Regions from separate parts of the Nonomuraea sp. B19D2 genome, predicted to be linked through region 2. Evidence: riboswitches for the same ligand, from Rfam matches in the RefSeq annotation. Region 2 holds a riboswitch; each other region holds the start of a gene.

Region 1 (4,619 bases), on a different contig from region 2:
CGCGAAATGAGATGAGTCACATGTACGAGATGTATGCCTGGAACCGTTCGGAAGAGCACGAGGACGAGGCCGCGGAGGCCGTGCAGACCGCCCTGGACCGCCGGGACAACGGCGGGGCTCCTCAGAACTCGAGCCGGTAGAACACCGCCGACCGCTTCACCCCCGGTATCGCCCCGGCGACCCAGGCGGAGATCCGGTGCGGCGGCGACAGGCGGTCGAACCCGTCGATGTCGAACGCGCTCACCGCGCTCACACAGCGCAGCCTCGGATGGATCGACACCAGCTCGCCGGGGCCGTCGATGCCCCAGTGGAGCGTGGCCCTGGCCTTCCGCACGGGCCTGTTGAGCTTCTGTAGCCGGACGCCGAGCCTGCTCATGGCGTCGAAGACGACCTGCCCGCCGGGGAAGCGGTCCACGATCGCCCGCAGCAGTGCCCGGCCGTCGTGCGGGTCGAGGTAGTAGACCAGACCTTCGGCGACGACCAGCGCGGGAGCGCCGTCCGGGACCTGCTCCAGCCACTTCAGGTCGGTGACCGACGAGCCGATCACGCGGTGGCCCGGCCGCTCGGGGAACAGCCGGCCGCGCAGCTCGACGACCTCGGGGTAGTCCACGTCGTACCAGCGGACGGTGGGCGGCGGCGCCAGCCGGTAGAAGCGGGTGTCGAGGCCGCAGCCCAGGTGGAGCACGGTGGCCTCGGGGTGCGTGGCGAGGTACGCGGCGGCCCACCGGTCGATGAAGCGGTCCCTGAGCGCGACGGCGGCGGCCAGGGCGGGGCTCATGCCGGTCTTGCGGAAGTCGAAGTCGATCCGGCCGACCGCTTCGAGGGCCATGTCGTCGCCGAGAATCGGGTGCCGGGATCTCGCGTCGAGCGCGCGTCCGTACAGGGTGGCGAGGAGCGTCGCTTTCTCCTCGGTGAGTTGCACCTTTTCTGGCGCCATGCCACTACGCTAACGCCGCGCGCGGGTCCGCGGCGCCCATCATGCCGCCGCCCCGCGCAGGGGCGACGGCCGATGACGACAGCGCCACGGCCACGCCGCCGGCGTGCCTCCTACACGGTCGCCTTGAGCGTGGCGGGCGCCGGGGCGCTGCGCTGCTCTTTCAGCTCGGCCCAGAGGCGCACACCCTTGGGGTCGGGGCGGATGGCGCCCACGAAGGAGTTCCTGCGCCAGGCGTTCAGGCGCTCCTCCTTGACCACGTCACCCGTGCGCGGCGCGTGGACCATGTGGCCGGGGCGGGAGATCATCCCGACGTGCCCGAGGTTGTGGAAGAAGACCAGATCGCCGGGCTTGAGGTCCTTCCAGGCGATCTTCTTGTCGAACGCGGCGTACTGTTCGCGCGCGGTGCGGGGTAGCTCGATCCCCCCGTGCTGGTACGCCCTGAGCATGAGCCCGGAGCAGTCGTATCCGCTCGGGCTGGCGCCGCCCCACACGTACGGGGTGCCGCGCTTGCTCATGGCGAAATTGAGGGCGATCTTCCAGGCGGGCTTCGGCGCCTGCTGTTGCCGGATGCGTTTGATGTCCGCGCCGGTCAGGGTGGTGGGGTCGGTCAGAGTGGTGGGGTCGTCCTCGGGGGCGGCCTGGGCGGGGGTCGCCTGGGCGGGGGTGGCCAGAATGAGCCCGACGGCGCCCGCCGCCAGGGCAATGGCAATGCGAGACAGGGGTCTGTCCTTCCATACGGCCGGCCGGGTTAGCTGACGGGCTCGGGCCTGGAAGTAGCCCTACGGCATGGGGGTGCCGATTCGCCCCAGGGGGAAAGTGGGTCCCCGGCTCCACGCAACCGCTGCGTGGATTAGGCTCGACGGACTCTAACGAAACGGTCAAAGGATCGCAATAGGGGCAAAACGGACGTCCGGGAAATGAGAACGGATGTCCGATAGATGAGATGGAGTGTTCGTCAGTCGAGACGACGCGGTAAGGTACGGCTCATGGAGTCGCGCAACATCCGTCTGGCAGTCATCCCCGGCGATGGCATCGGCACCGAGGTCGTGGCCGAGGGCCTCAAGGTTCTGGAGGCAGTGGGCACGAAGATCGAGCCCACGCATTATGACCTTGGCGCCGCACGCTATCACCGCACCGGCGAGACCCTGCCCGACGCGGTGCTGGAGGAGCTGCGCGGCTACGACGCGATCCTGCTCGGCGCCGTGGGCGACCCCAGCGTCCCGCCGGGCATCCTCGAGCGCGACCTGCTGCTCAGGCTGCGCTTCGAGTTCGACCACTACGTCAACCTGCGCCCGGTCAAGCTGTTCCCCGGCGTGGAGACCCCGCTGGCCGACACTCCCGCCGAAGACATCGACATGATCGTCGTCCGTGAGGGCACCGAGGGCCTCTACGCGGGCACCGGCGGCGTCATGCGGCGAGGCACGCCGCACGAGATCGCCACCCAGGAGTCGCTCAACACCGCCCACGGCGTCGAGCGCGTCGTGCGCTACGCCTTCGAGAAGGCCAAGTCACGCCCCCGCAAGAAGCTGACGCTCGTCCACAAGACAAACGTGCTCACCTACGCCGGCGACCTGTGGCAGCGCACGGTCAACCGCGTGGCGGAGGAGTTCCCCGAGGTCACGACCGACTACTGCCACATCGACGCGGCCTCGATGTTCTTCGTGAGCCAGCCCGAGAGGTTCGACGTGGTCGTCACCGACAACCTGTTCGGTGACATCATCACCGACCTCGGCGCGGCCATCGCCGGCGGCATCGGCCTGGCGGCCAGCGGCAACATCAACCCCGAGCGGACCGCCCCCAGCATGTTCGAGCCGGTGCACGGCAGCGCGCCCGACATCGCCGGTCAGGGCAAGGCCGACCCGACCGCGACCATCCTGTCCGTCGCCATGCTCCTCGACCACCTCGGGCTGCACGCCGAGGCGGCCAAGGTCGAGCAGGCGGTCGCCGACGACATCCTCGAGCGGCTGACCGGCTGGGCCGGCCGCACCACTCACGAGATCGGTGACGACATCACCGCGCGAGTATCCGGCTAGGGACCGCCTAGCCCCGCAAGCGCCTGGTGGTCCGCAGAGGACCGCCGGGCGCTTTTTCGCGTCCAAACGGCCTAACCATCCCATCGGCCGCTTGCCATCCCATATAGCGAGACAATAAGAAGTACGGGGCTGCTTGCGAGCAGTGCCACCCGCCACCGCCTATCCGCAGTGTTCTGTAGATTTGGGCAGATTTCGCAGAGAGAAGGACCTCCGTCATGACCATCGCTCAGAAGCTCAGCTTCGACGTGCAGCTATCCGACCACGCTCGCACCGCGGCCGAGCGGGAGCAGGTACTGGCGAACCCCGGTTTCGGGCAGATCTTCACGGATCACATGATCTCGATCGACTACACCGAAGGGCAGGGCTGGCACGACGCCAAGCTCATGCCGTACGGCCCGCTGTCGCTTGACCCGGCCACGTCGGTCTTCCACTATGCGCAGGAGCTGTTCGAGGGGCTCAAGGCGTATCGCCAGGTCAACGGCTCGATCGTGACGTTCCGCCCGTACGCGAACGCCGCCCGTTTCAACCGCTCGGCCGTCCGGATGGCCATGCCGGAGCTGCCCGAGGAGGCGTTCGTGGAGTCGCTCGAGCTCCTCGTCGAGACCGACAAGGAGTGGGTGCCCACGACCGAGGGCCACAGCCTCTACCTGCGCCCCTTCATGATCGCCACTCAGGCGGGGCTGGGCGTGAACTACCCGTCGAAGTCGTACAAGTACATGGTCATCGCCTCCCCGGCGGCCTCGTACTTCACGGGTGGCATCAAGCCGGTCTCGGTGTGGCTGTCCACCGAGTACACCCGTGCCGCCCCCGGCGGCACGGGCTTCGCCAAGTGCGGCGGGAACTACGCGGCCGCCTTCGTGGCACAGCGGCAGGCGGTGGCGAACGGCTGCGACCAGGTGGTGTGGCTGGACGCCCACGAGCACAAGTACGTCGAGGAGATGGGCGGGATGAACCTGTTCTTCGTCTTCGGCGACAAGCTCGTCACCCCCGCCCTGACCGGCACCCTGCTGCCCGGCATCACCAGGGACTCGATCCTGGAGCTGGCCGGCGACCTGGGCCTGGAGACCGAGGAGCGCCTCATCTCGGTCGACGAGTGGCAGGCGGGGTGCGAGTCCGGTGAGCTCACCGAGGTGTTCGCATGCGGCACGGCGGCCGTGGTGACGCCGGTGGGTTCGGTGAGGGGCACCGACCGCTCCTGGACGATCGGGGACGGGACGCCTGGTCCCGTGACGATGCGGGTGCGCGAGGACCTCGTGGGCATCCAGTACGGCGCCCGCCCCGACCCGCACAACTGGATCCACAAGATCGCCTAGCCCGGAGCGGCCGGGTCTCCCGGGACCCGGCCACTCCGGTGACGATGTCGGCCCCGCGAACCGGCGGCTAGTTCTTCCTGATCAAGGTCATCCCGTCCGCCACGGGCAGCATGAGCACGGTCACCCGCGGATCCTCGATCACCAGGTCGTTGAACTGCCTGATCTCCACGGTCGTCGCCTCGTTGTGCGCCGGGTCCGCCACGTACCCCCTGCGCAGCGTGTTGTCCGCCACGATCAGCCCGCCGGGCCGCAGGCGCTCCATGAGCAGCTCGTAGTAGCCGGGGTAGTTGCCCTTGTCGGCGTCGAGGAACGCCAGGTCGATGGGCTGGTCGAAGG
Region 2 (4,619 bases):
AGTCCCTGGCCCGGCTCGGCCTCGACTACATCGACCTTTTCCTCATCCACTGGCCGGTGCCGCAGCAGGACAAGTACGTGCAGGCGTGGAAGGCGATGGAAAAGATCTACCGTGACGGGCGGGCCAAGGCCATCGGCACCTCCAACTTCACGATCGCCACCCTGACCCGGCTGATGAACGAGACCGACATCGTCCCGTCGATCAACCAGATCGAGCTCCACCCGTACCTGCAGCAGCGCGAGATGCGCGCCTTCCACGAGGCCAACGGCATCCTCACGGAGGCGTGGAGCCCTCTGGGCCAGGGCCAGGGACTGCTCGACGACCCGGCGCTGGCCGTGCTGTCCGGCAAGTACGGCAAGACGCCCGCGCAGATCGTGCTCCGCTGGCACCTGCAGCTGGGCAACGTCGTCATCCCCAAGTCCGTGACCCCGTCGCGGATCGCCGAGAACATCGGCGTGTTCGACTTCATCCTCGATCCCGAGGACATGGCCGCCATCGGCGCGCTGAACAGGGGCCGGCGCTTCGGCCCCGATCCCGACACGTTCAACATGACGTGATTCGTCTACGATCTCCCACGTGCGGGATTTTGCGTGGGGCATCGCGGCGACAGGCGGTATAGCGCGGACCGTGGGAGCGGCCATCGTGGCCGAGCCCGGAATGCGGGTGGCCGCCGTCGGGTCCAGGGACTTAGGACGGGCGCAGGCGCTGGCCGCCACTTTGGGCGCGGAGTCGGCGTACGGCTCCTATGAGCAGATGTGCGCCGATCCGGCCGTGGACGCCGTCTACGTCGCGACGCCGCACGCCCAGCATCTGCAGGTGGCCGAGGCCGCCATCGCCGCGGGCAAGGCCGTGCTGTGCGAGAAGCCGCTGGCCGCCACCGTGGACGACGCGGAGAAGATGGTGCGGCTGGCCCGTGAGGCAGGCGTGTTCCTCATGGAAGCGATGTGGATGCGCTTCAACCCCCTCATCCAGAAGATCGCGGCCGACGAGCGCTTCGGCGACATCCGCTCCGTGCAAGCCTCCTTCGGCTTTGCCAAGCCTTACGATCCGGTCCACCGGCTGTGGGCGCCGGAGCTGGGCGGCGGGGCCCTGCTCGACCTCGGGATCTACCCGTTCGGCCTGGCTCAGCTGCTCCTCGGCATGCCCTCCGACCTGCGGATCACCGGCTCCCTTGCGCCCAACGGAGTGGACGCGGAGGCCGGTGGGATCTTGCTCTACCCCGGCGGCAGGCGGGCTCTCGTAGAAACCTCGTTGCTCGGGAATTACCCGAACCATGCCTGTGTTGTAGGTACTCAGATGCGGGCGGACATCCAGGCACCGTTCTGGGCGCCGCGGCGGATTTTGCTCTCCGGGCCCTCCATGGAGCCGGAGGAGCATGTGCTCGATCCGGCGGACAACGGATACGCCGGAGAGCTCCGCGAAGTCCGCGCCGCGACGGCCGAAGGCAGGACCGAAAGCTCGGTCATGCCGCTTGATGAGTCCCTTGCCATGATGGGGCTCCTGGCCGCGGCCCGGGGGCAACTCGCCTAGCCGGGTCGTTACAAATTTGTAGCCTCTTGCCTTATGCATTACATTTGAGGCATTCTTGAGGCATTCGTCCGGTTTGTCCGGCAATGTCCGACCATCGCGACACATCACAGGACCGTCCTGTGACCGCTGAATCCGCCTTCGGGCGGAACCGGGGACCCACGTCCTTTGGGGTGAATCGGCACTTCGGTGCCGTAGGGCAGCTTCCACGCCCGAACCCGTCAGCTAACCCGGTAAGCGGCATGGAAGCAAGGAGTAACCGCCTCGATGGCCAAGTTCCGCTTTACCGCTGCCACGAAGACCAACATCGCCCGAGCCGTGCTCGGCGCGACCGTACTGGCCTCCGGGCTCGGCGCCCACATGGGCACGGCCGCCGCCACAGAGCAGCAGCCGGCCACCGCGGCCACGCAAGACGACCACGCCAAGTCCAGGGAGACGAAGGTCAACGTCACCGCCTCCCAGGTCCTGGAGCTCGCCAAGTCCCAGGTCGGCATCTCCGAGAACGCCTACGGCGGCGGCACCAAGTTCCAGAAGTGGTACGCCAACTCGCAGCGCGCCGCGGAGACCATCGCCCGTGACGGCGGCAAGCGCGCCGACTACATCAACGCGCCCTGGTGTGCGATGTTCGTCTCCTGGGTCGGCGAGCAGACCGGCGCCCGCCCGCAGGTCGGCTGGGACGCCTGGACCGTCGCCCACGCCAAGTGGTTCCAGGCCAACCACCGCTTCGGCGATGCCGCCAAGCCCGGCGCCGTCGTGTTCTTCTCCTGGAGCGGGAGCAAGAGCCTCGACGACATCAACCACGTCGGGTTCGTCGAGAAGGACAACGGCGACGGCACCATCTCGACCGTCGAAGGCAACACCGGCAACGGCAAGGTCGAGGAGCGCGTCCGTCCGAAGTCCCAGGTCGTCGGCTACGGCTACCCGGAGTACGCCGGCTGACCCGTTTCACCACACGAGCGCGCGTCCCCTCCGGGGGCGCGCGCTCTTCGCATCCCACCATCCTCCAGGGGAAGGGGGTTGGGGCAGCCACGCGCGAACCTCGCCAAGGAGCCGGCCATGAGACCCAGCCCCCGCCCGGGAGCCGAGATCGCGGGACGCCCGTGAGGGGCGGGCTCCGGTGGGTGGCCGACGGGCTGTTCCCCCGCGGCGGGAACCCGCACGGCGTCCTGCCCGCCCTGCTGATCCTCCTGGCCCTCGTCACCGGCCTCGTGGACGCCATCAGCTTCCTCGGCCTGGGCCGCGTCTTCGTGGCCAACATGACCGGCAACATCGTCTTCCTCGGCTTCGCCCTGGCCGGAGACCAGGAGCTGTCGAAATGGGCCTCCCCCCTGGCCCTCGCGGCCTTCGGGGCGGGCGCCTGGACCGCCGGGCAGGTGACCAGGCGGACGAGCGACGCCCGGCGCGCGTTCGCCGCCGCCACCGCGGCACACGCCCTGCTGGTCGCCGCCGCCCTCACCGTGGCCCTGGTGTCAGGACACCATCACACCGGTGCCAGGGCGGCGCTCATCGGGCTGCTCGCGTACGGCATGGGCCTGCAGAACGCGTCCGTACGCGCGCTGGCGGTCCCCGACCTGGTCACCAACGTCCTCACCACCACCCTCACGGGCCTGGCCGCCGACATCCCGGGCCGGTCGGCCCTGCGCAGGTCCGCGTCCGTCGTGGCGATGTTCCTCGGCGCCCTCACCGGCGCCGCACTCCACCTGCACGTCGGCCCCGCACTCCCGCTGGCCGCCGCCCTGACCCTCCTCGCGGTCGTCGCCGTCGTGGCCCGCAGGCGCACCCGCCGCACGAGCTGAGCCGACGGGGTTCAGGAGAGGAAGAAGTCCGCCAGAGCCCGCGCGACCCCGGCCGGGTCGTTCTCCATCGGGATGTGCCCCGCCCCGGGAATGCGCACGAGTGTGCTGTTCGGGATCTCCGCGACGAAGCGCTCGGCGTACCGGACCTCCTGGAACGTGTCGTCCTCACCCCACACCAGCAGCTTCGGCGTCTCATCCGCCTTCAGCGCGGGGACGAGGTCCAAGGTGTAGCGGCTGTCGGCCGCGCCCGCCAGAGCCATCCACGACCGGCCCACCCGCAGGTCACGCCACGGATCCAGGTAATCGGCCAGCTCCGCCTCGGCGGCGGGCCGGCCCAGCGCGATCGTGACGGCCTTGCGGCGCGCGGCCAGCAACTCCTCCACGGTCGTGGCCGCCACCACGGCGGGATCCCGGTAACGGGCCACCCCGGGCACCGGCCACGAGTCGTACGTGACCGAATTGACCAGAGCCAGCCGCGCCACCTCCGACTCGACCAGCAGGTGCTGCGCGACGGCGCCCCCGATGTCGTGCCCCGCCACCAGCAGCGGCGCCCGCGCACCCACCGCGGCCGCGAACCGCCCTGCCCACGCCGCCAGCGCGGGCACCGCCGCCGTCTCCGCCGTGAGCTCCCCCTCGGAACGCCCCAGCCCCGGCAGATCGACCGCCACAGGCCGCAACCCCGCCGCCGCCAGATCGTCGATCACCGGTTCCCAGACCCGGCTCCAATACGTGCCGTGCAGCAGCAACACCACCGGGCCCCGCTCGCCCGCCGTCAGATAACTGGCCATCCGGCCGTCGACCTCGACCGTCATTCGCTTGGACATGCCATAACCATGATGTTCTGCCCCCCTCATGGTCAAATACCAACTAAGGTATGCCGGTATGACATTGGCGCAGCTCCGGGTGCTCGTCGCGGTCGCCGAGCACGGCGGCTTCACCGCCGCCGCCGACCACACTGGCATGTCCCAGCCCGCCGTCAGCCGCGCCATCGCCACCCTGGAGCGCGAGCTCGGCGCCGCCCTGTTCGTCCGCCACCGCGACGGCATCGCCCTCACCGAGGCCGGCCAGGCAGCACTCGCCCGGGCCCGCGAGACCCTGCGCCACTTCGACCTCATCCGCGCCGACGTGGCCGCCGCCGCCGGCCAGATCACCGGCGAGCTGCGCCTGGCCAGCCTCCCCAGCGCCACCGGCACGCTCATCGCCAGGCTCCTGCGCGCCTTCACCGACCGCTACCCGCAGGTACGGGTCCGCCTGTTCGAGGGGGTGGACGACGACATCCGCGAATGGCTGCACCGC
Region 3 (4,619 bases), on a different contig from region 2:
GGTAATCGCCACCGGCATCGTGCTCAGCGGCATCCCCGAATGGCTGGCGGCGCTCCCATTGCGCATCGGCTGGGCCCTTCCGGTCATTGGACTCCTGCTGACGGGCAGAGTGCTGGGATCATTGCGCCCGAACTCCTCATGATGGCTGCAACCCGAGCACGCCGACCCACTGGCTGAAGCAACACGCCGACCGCGGCGACACCTTGATGCTCCACTCGCGGCACGAGGACAACCCAGTCCTGTTCCATGACGACGGCACCCTCACGGAGGTGGGCGCTGACTACATTGGCAAGCTCGACCGGCTCACTGGCGTTCGCTGCCACCGACTCCGGCATGGCCTGGCCCGTGCATACGCCACGGCGGTGGAATCAGCGTTGACCTGGAGTCGGCGCAACTACGCGCGCTTCTTCGGGCAGAGCGCCAGAAGCAGCAGGCAACGCGGGCGCTGCGCCAGGACCGGGGGAACCCGTCCGAGGGGCCGCACAGGTGGCACAGGCGGCTTCACCGGGGGTGGTATCTCCGTTCACGGTGTCTGAGCGCGGGCTGCCTCAAGCGCTCTGCCATCCACTGGCCTTCCACCTCACCACCGGGCAAAGCAAGCGACGCACCGGCCTCCGAACAAGTGATACCGAGAAGGAGCTTGGCTTGCAGGCCATGCTCACCACCGTTGGCCACGACCGAGCAGTCCTCGACAGCGCCATCCGGCGTACCGTGACCTCGCGAGAATGCTTCTGTTCGTGCACGTGCTCGCCCTGCCGCAACGCCATCGCGGTCTGCCGCAACAAACGATCCCGTCCACGGTGCACGGGCGGGCAGGGCTTGTCGCCGGGCTTGACCGGTGGGACGGGCCGTCCGGCTATCTGCTGGTCATGCCCGAACGCCGTCACCGCTTGGCAAGCCGTGGTTCAGCCCTGCTCGTGGCGCTCGGATTTTCACCCCCAGGCAATCGCCCATGCTGGGCGCACAACGCATGATCGGGACGGGGCCCAGTCGGCCCCGTCCCGATCAGTTGCGCTCGTTCAGGCCTTGTACTGCGGGTAGCCGTAGCCCACGACCTGCGACGTGGGCCGGATCCGCTCCTCCACCTTGCCGTTGCCGGTGTTGCCCTCGACCGTGGTGATCGTGCCGTCCCCGTTGTCCTTCTTGACCAGGCCCATGTGGTCAATGCTGTCGACGGTCTTGTCGTCCCAGGAGAAGTAGACGACGGCGCCGGGCTTGGCGACGGTGCCCCACCGGCCGTTGTTCTGGAACCACTTGGCCCAGGTGATGGTGTAGGCGTCCCAGCCCATGGTGGGACGAGCGCCGGCCTTCTCGCCGATCCAGGAGACGAACATCGCGCACCATGGAGCGTTCGCGTACGCCTGGATGTTCCCCCCGTCACGGGCGACGGTTTCCATGGCGCGGGGCGAGGACATGTACCACTGGTGGAACGGCGTGCCGCCACCCGCCGCGTTCTCGGTCACGCCCACTTGGGATTCCGCGATCTTGATTACCGCGTCCGCCGTGACCTGTGCGGGCTTCTGCTGGGCGACCGTGCGGTCGTTCTGGTGGTCCGCAGCAAGGGCGGGGGTGCCGGTGAAGATGGCCCCTGCGGCGACTGCGGCTCCAAGCACCAGCCGGGGACTGTTCGCCGACCCGAAGGCGCGAGAAAGTACGTTCTTGGTCATGCTGGGGTTTGCTGCTCCTTGCTTCCATGCCGCCTACCGGGTTAGCTGACGGGTTCGGGCCTGGAAGTGCCCTACGGAACTGCCTCGCGGGTGTTCCGATTCACCCCAAGAAATTGGGTCCCCGGTTCCGCTCTCTTCGCGGATTCGGCGGCCGCACCCTGCCCTGCGGGCATGCTGCCGTACAGGTGGAGCGCGGTCTCGGCAATCAGGGACGCACCTCCCCGCGTAAAGCAGTTGTGCTGGTGCGGCCCCAGGTCCACCAAATGTAAGAAATATGCATAGAACGGTGCAAATCCGGTTTGACCAGATGTGGCAGAATCCCTTGCCGGGCAGGGGTTTTGAGCGCGATTTTTTACCTTTCCGGTGCAGCGACATGACTGCTGACCACTACGGCCGTCCGTACATGCCTTCTCCTGAGTCGACCAGTCCGACCCGGCAAGTGGCCCAGACCAGGGAAGTCGACCAATAAGAATCACTACGATGGCCGGTAGCATCAACGGCATGATGCGCGGTCTAGGGGAGCTCGAGTCCACCATCATGGAGGTGATGTGGGCCCGGCGACGGCCTGCCTCCGTTCGTGAAGTGCTGGAGGAACTGCAACAGCAGCGCACCATCGCCTACACGACCGTGATGACCGTGATGGACAAGTTGCACGCCAAGGGTTTGCTCAAGCGCAAGCCCGTCGGCCGTGCCTATATTTACGAGCCCATCTCGTCGAAAGAGGCTTACACAGCCGATCTGATGCGGGCCGTGCTGGCAGGTAGCGGCAACCAGGCCGCCACACTCGTGCACTTCCTCGAACGGCTCACCCCGGAGGAGGCGACCGCGCTCCAGGCTGCCCTGCAGGTGTTCCCTTACAAAGGCGGGCCGGCGTGATCGCGGCCGTCGTCCTGGCGCTCTATATAGTGGCCGCCGCGATCTGGTTGCCGAGACTCATGCGAGTAGCCTGGCCGGGCTGTTCGAAGCGTGTGCCGCCATGCTCTCCGACGGCGAGGGCTTGACGGCGGCCGGTGCGCTCCTGGTCGCGGGCGCCACAGTCGTCCGTGTGCTCTCGTGCGGCGCCGTCGTCCTGACCAGGACCGGCATGGAACGACGCGAGCACGCGGAGCTGCTCGCTCTGCTCGGCCGGCGCGACGGCGACCTGGATGCGGTAGTGCTCGACCATGACGAGCGGCTGGCCTACTGCCTGCCGGGCAGGAACGCCCAAACCGTGATCACTACCGGTGCGCTGCGGAGCCTCTCGCCCGAGCAGATCGCCGCCGCACTGGTCGGCCTGGCCACCGGCCGGACGTCCGCCTTCGCGCTCGGCACCGGTGGGGAGACCGCGCTGGTTCGCGTACGTCGTATGCTCCATCCCGCATCTCCGCTCAAGCGGGTAGAACGCCTGGCCGGGGTGCTCAGCGTGGGACTGCTGCTGAGCGGACCGACAGCGGTCGCCCTGGTGCCCGGCGTCAGCTCTTTCCTGGCCCACCACTGTCATTCGCTCCTCACGTTCGATCCCTTCTCGCAGGTATAGGTCGTAGACCTCGGAGAAGAAGTCCGCCCACGTGTCGCCGTCGGGGAGCAGCCGCAGGGCGGGCGGCTCGTACGGGATGACCGCTCGGTAGATGTCGGCCACGCCGGGCGCCCCAGTGATCAGGACCATCAGAGGGCCGATGCCGTGGATCTCGTAGTAGAGGCGGGCGTCCGGGACTTCAAGAGAGCTCATGCGGTATGGATGCCTTGTCGGCTCTACGATTTTGCGAGACATGGTGTATATATCAGATACATAATGCTCATCGGAGAGACCGAACGACACTTCCATGACTGATACGCCACACGGGCCGCAGGAGGAGCTCTACAGCACTCCGCTTCCCTGGGACACCGGCCGCCCGCAACCGGCGTTCCTCGACCTCGCCCACGCCGGCGCCATCCGGGGCCGGGTGCTGGACGTCGGCTGCGGCACCGGGGAGCACGCCCTCATGTGCGCCGCTCGTGGCCTGGACGCCACCGGGATCGATCTCGCCCCCAGAGCGATCGACCGCGCCCGAGACAAGGCGCGCGAACGGGGACTCACAGCGCGCTTCCTCCAGCACGACGTGCTGAGGCTGGCCGAGTTCGGCGAGTTCTTCGACACCGTGCTGGACTCCCTGGTGTTCCACATCTTCGGCGACGACGAACGGCCCCTCTATGTGGAGAGCCTGCGCTCGGTCGTCAGGCCGGGCGGCCGTCTCTTCCTGCTGTGCTTCAGCGATCAGCAGCCCGGCGAAGGCCAGTACGGGCCGCGACGCGTAACGCGGGAGGAGATCGTGGACGCGTTCGCCGACGGCTGGAAGCTCGACTCGATCGAGGCCAGGACCATCGACAACACCGCCATCCCCGACGGCGTCCTGGCCTGGCTCGCCGCCATCACCAGAATCTGACCACGCGAAAGGACCGCGATGCCGACCGCCGAAGCGCACATCACAACCGATCGGGCCAGCCGCTACCTCGTCCAGCTGTGCCGCCATGCCAGCCAGATGGGGCACGGCTTCCCCAGCCACGCCAACCGCGGCCCGCACATTGGCGGCGAACGCCCGAAGAACGTCGAGGCCAAGTGGTCCGAGACGGATGGCACCATCAGCCTGGACTGGGGCACCTGCACCCTGCGGGCCACTCCCAAGGAGTTAACGCTGCACGTCGAGGCCGTGGACGAGGACGGCCTGCAGCGCATCCAAGCCCTTCTCACCAGGAACATCACCAGAATAGGCCGCCGCGACAACCTGACTGTGGAGTGGCGCCATCCCGACGGAACCACCAGCGCCTCCTCTGTCCCCCTACGCAGGAGGCGTCACACCGCGGTCGCCCTCACATCGGCCGCCGTCCTGGCCGTTGCCGTGCATATGGGGCTGGGCGCCGGTGTGCTGACGGTTCCGCACTGGGCGGGCTTGGGCGCGGACGCCGTGCTGGCGATGATCCTGGCGATGGTCCTGG

Evidence for each region. Region 2 has a riboswitch for cyclic di-AMP ahead of ABN273_RS18835 (CHAP domain-containing protein). Riboswitches for the same ligand answer to the same signal wherever they lie in the genome.
Region 1: it holds a riboswitch for cyclic di-AMP, as region 2 does, so the genes downstream of both, ABN273_RS22130 (C40 family peptidase) here and ABN273_RS18835 (CHAP domain-containing protein) in region 2, are expected to answer to the same signal.
Region 3: it holds a riboswitch for cyclic di-AMP, as region 2 does, so the genes downstream of both, ABN273_RS43125 (CHAP domain-containing protein) here and ABN273_RS18835 (CHAP domain-containing protein) in region 2, are expected to answer to the same signal.

Annotation. Positions count from the first base shown of each region.
Region 1 is NZ_JBEFAK010000011.1:209,700-214,318, forward strand. It holds gene ABN273_RS22125 (class I SAM-dependent methyltransferase) at 122-937, opposite strand; gene ABN273_RS22130 (C40 family peptidase) at 1,048-1,452, opposite strand; cyclic di-AMP (ydaO/yuaA leader) riboswitch at 1,660-1,804, opposite strand; gene ABN273_RS22135 (3-isopropylmalate dehydrogenase) at 1,924-2,970, shown strand; gene ABN273_RS22140 (branched-chain amino acid aminotransferase) at 3,186-4,283, shown strand; gene ABN273_RS22145 (O-methyltransferase) at 4,351-4,619, opposite strand, start outside.
Region 2 is NZ_JBEFAK010000009.1:100,310-104,928, forward strand. It holds gene ABN273_RS18825 (aldo/keto reductase) at 1-557, shown strand, start outside; gene ABN273_RS18830 (Gfo/Idh/MocA family protein) at 577-1,530, shown strand; cyclic di-AMP (ydaO/yuaA leader) riboswitch at 1,645-1,782, shown strand; gene ABN273_RS18835 (CHAP domain-containing protein) at 1,795-2,466, shown strand; gene ABN273_RS18840 (YoaK family protein) at 2,628-3,323, shown strand; gene ABN273_RS18845 (alpha/beta fold hydrolase) at 3,335-4,147, opposite strand; gene ABN273_RS18850 (LysR family transcriptional regulator) at 4,206-4,619, shown strand, end outside.
Region 3 is NZ_JBEFAK010000036.1:27,252-31,870, forward strand. It holds gene ABN273_RS43115 (hypothetical protein) at 1-142, shown strand, start outside; gene ABN273_RS43120 (hypothetical protein) at 726-974, shown strand; gene ABN273_RS43125 (CHAP domain-containing protein) at 1,020-1,667, opposite strand; cyclic di-AMP (ydaO/yuaA leader) riboswitch at 1,683-1,827, opposite strand; gene ABN273_RS43130 (BlaI/MecI/CopY family transcriptional regulator) at 2,148-2,543, shown strand; gene ABN273_RS43135 (hypothetical protein) at 2,566-3,375, opposite strand; gene ABN273_RS43140 (class I SAM-dependent methyltransferase) at 3,470-4,069, shown strand; gene ABN273_RS43145 (DUF2218 domain-containing protein) at 4,088-4,619, shown strand, end outside.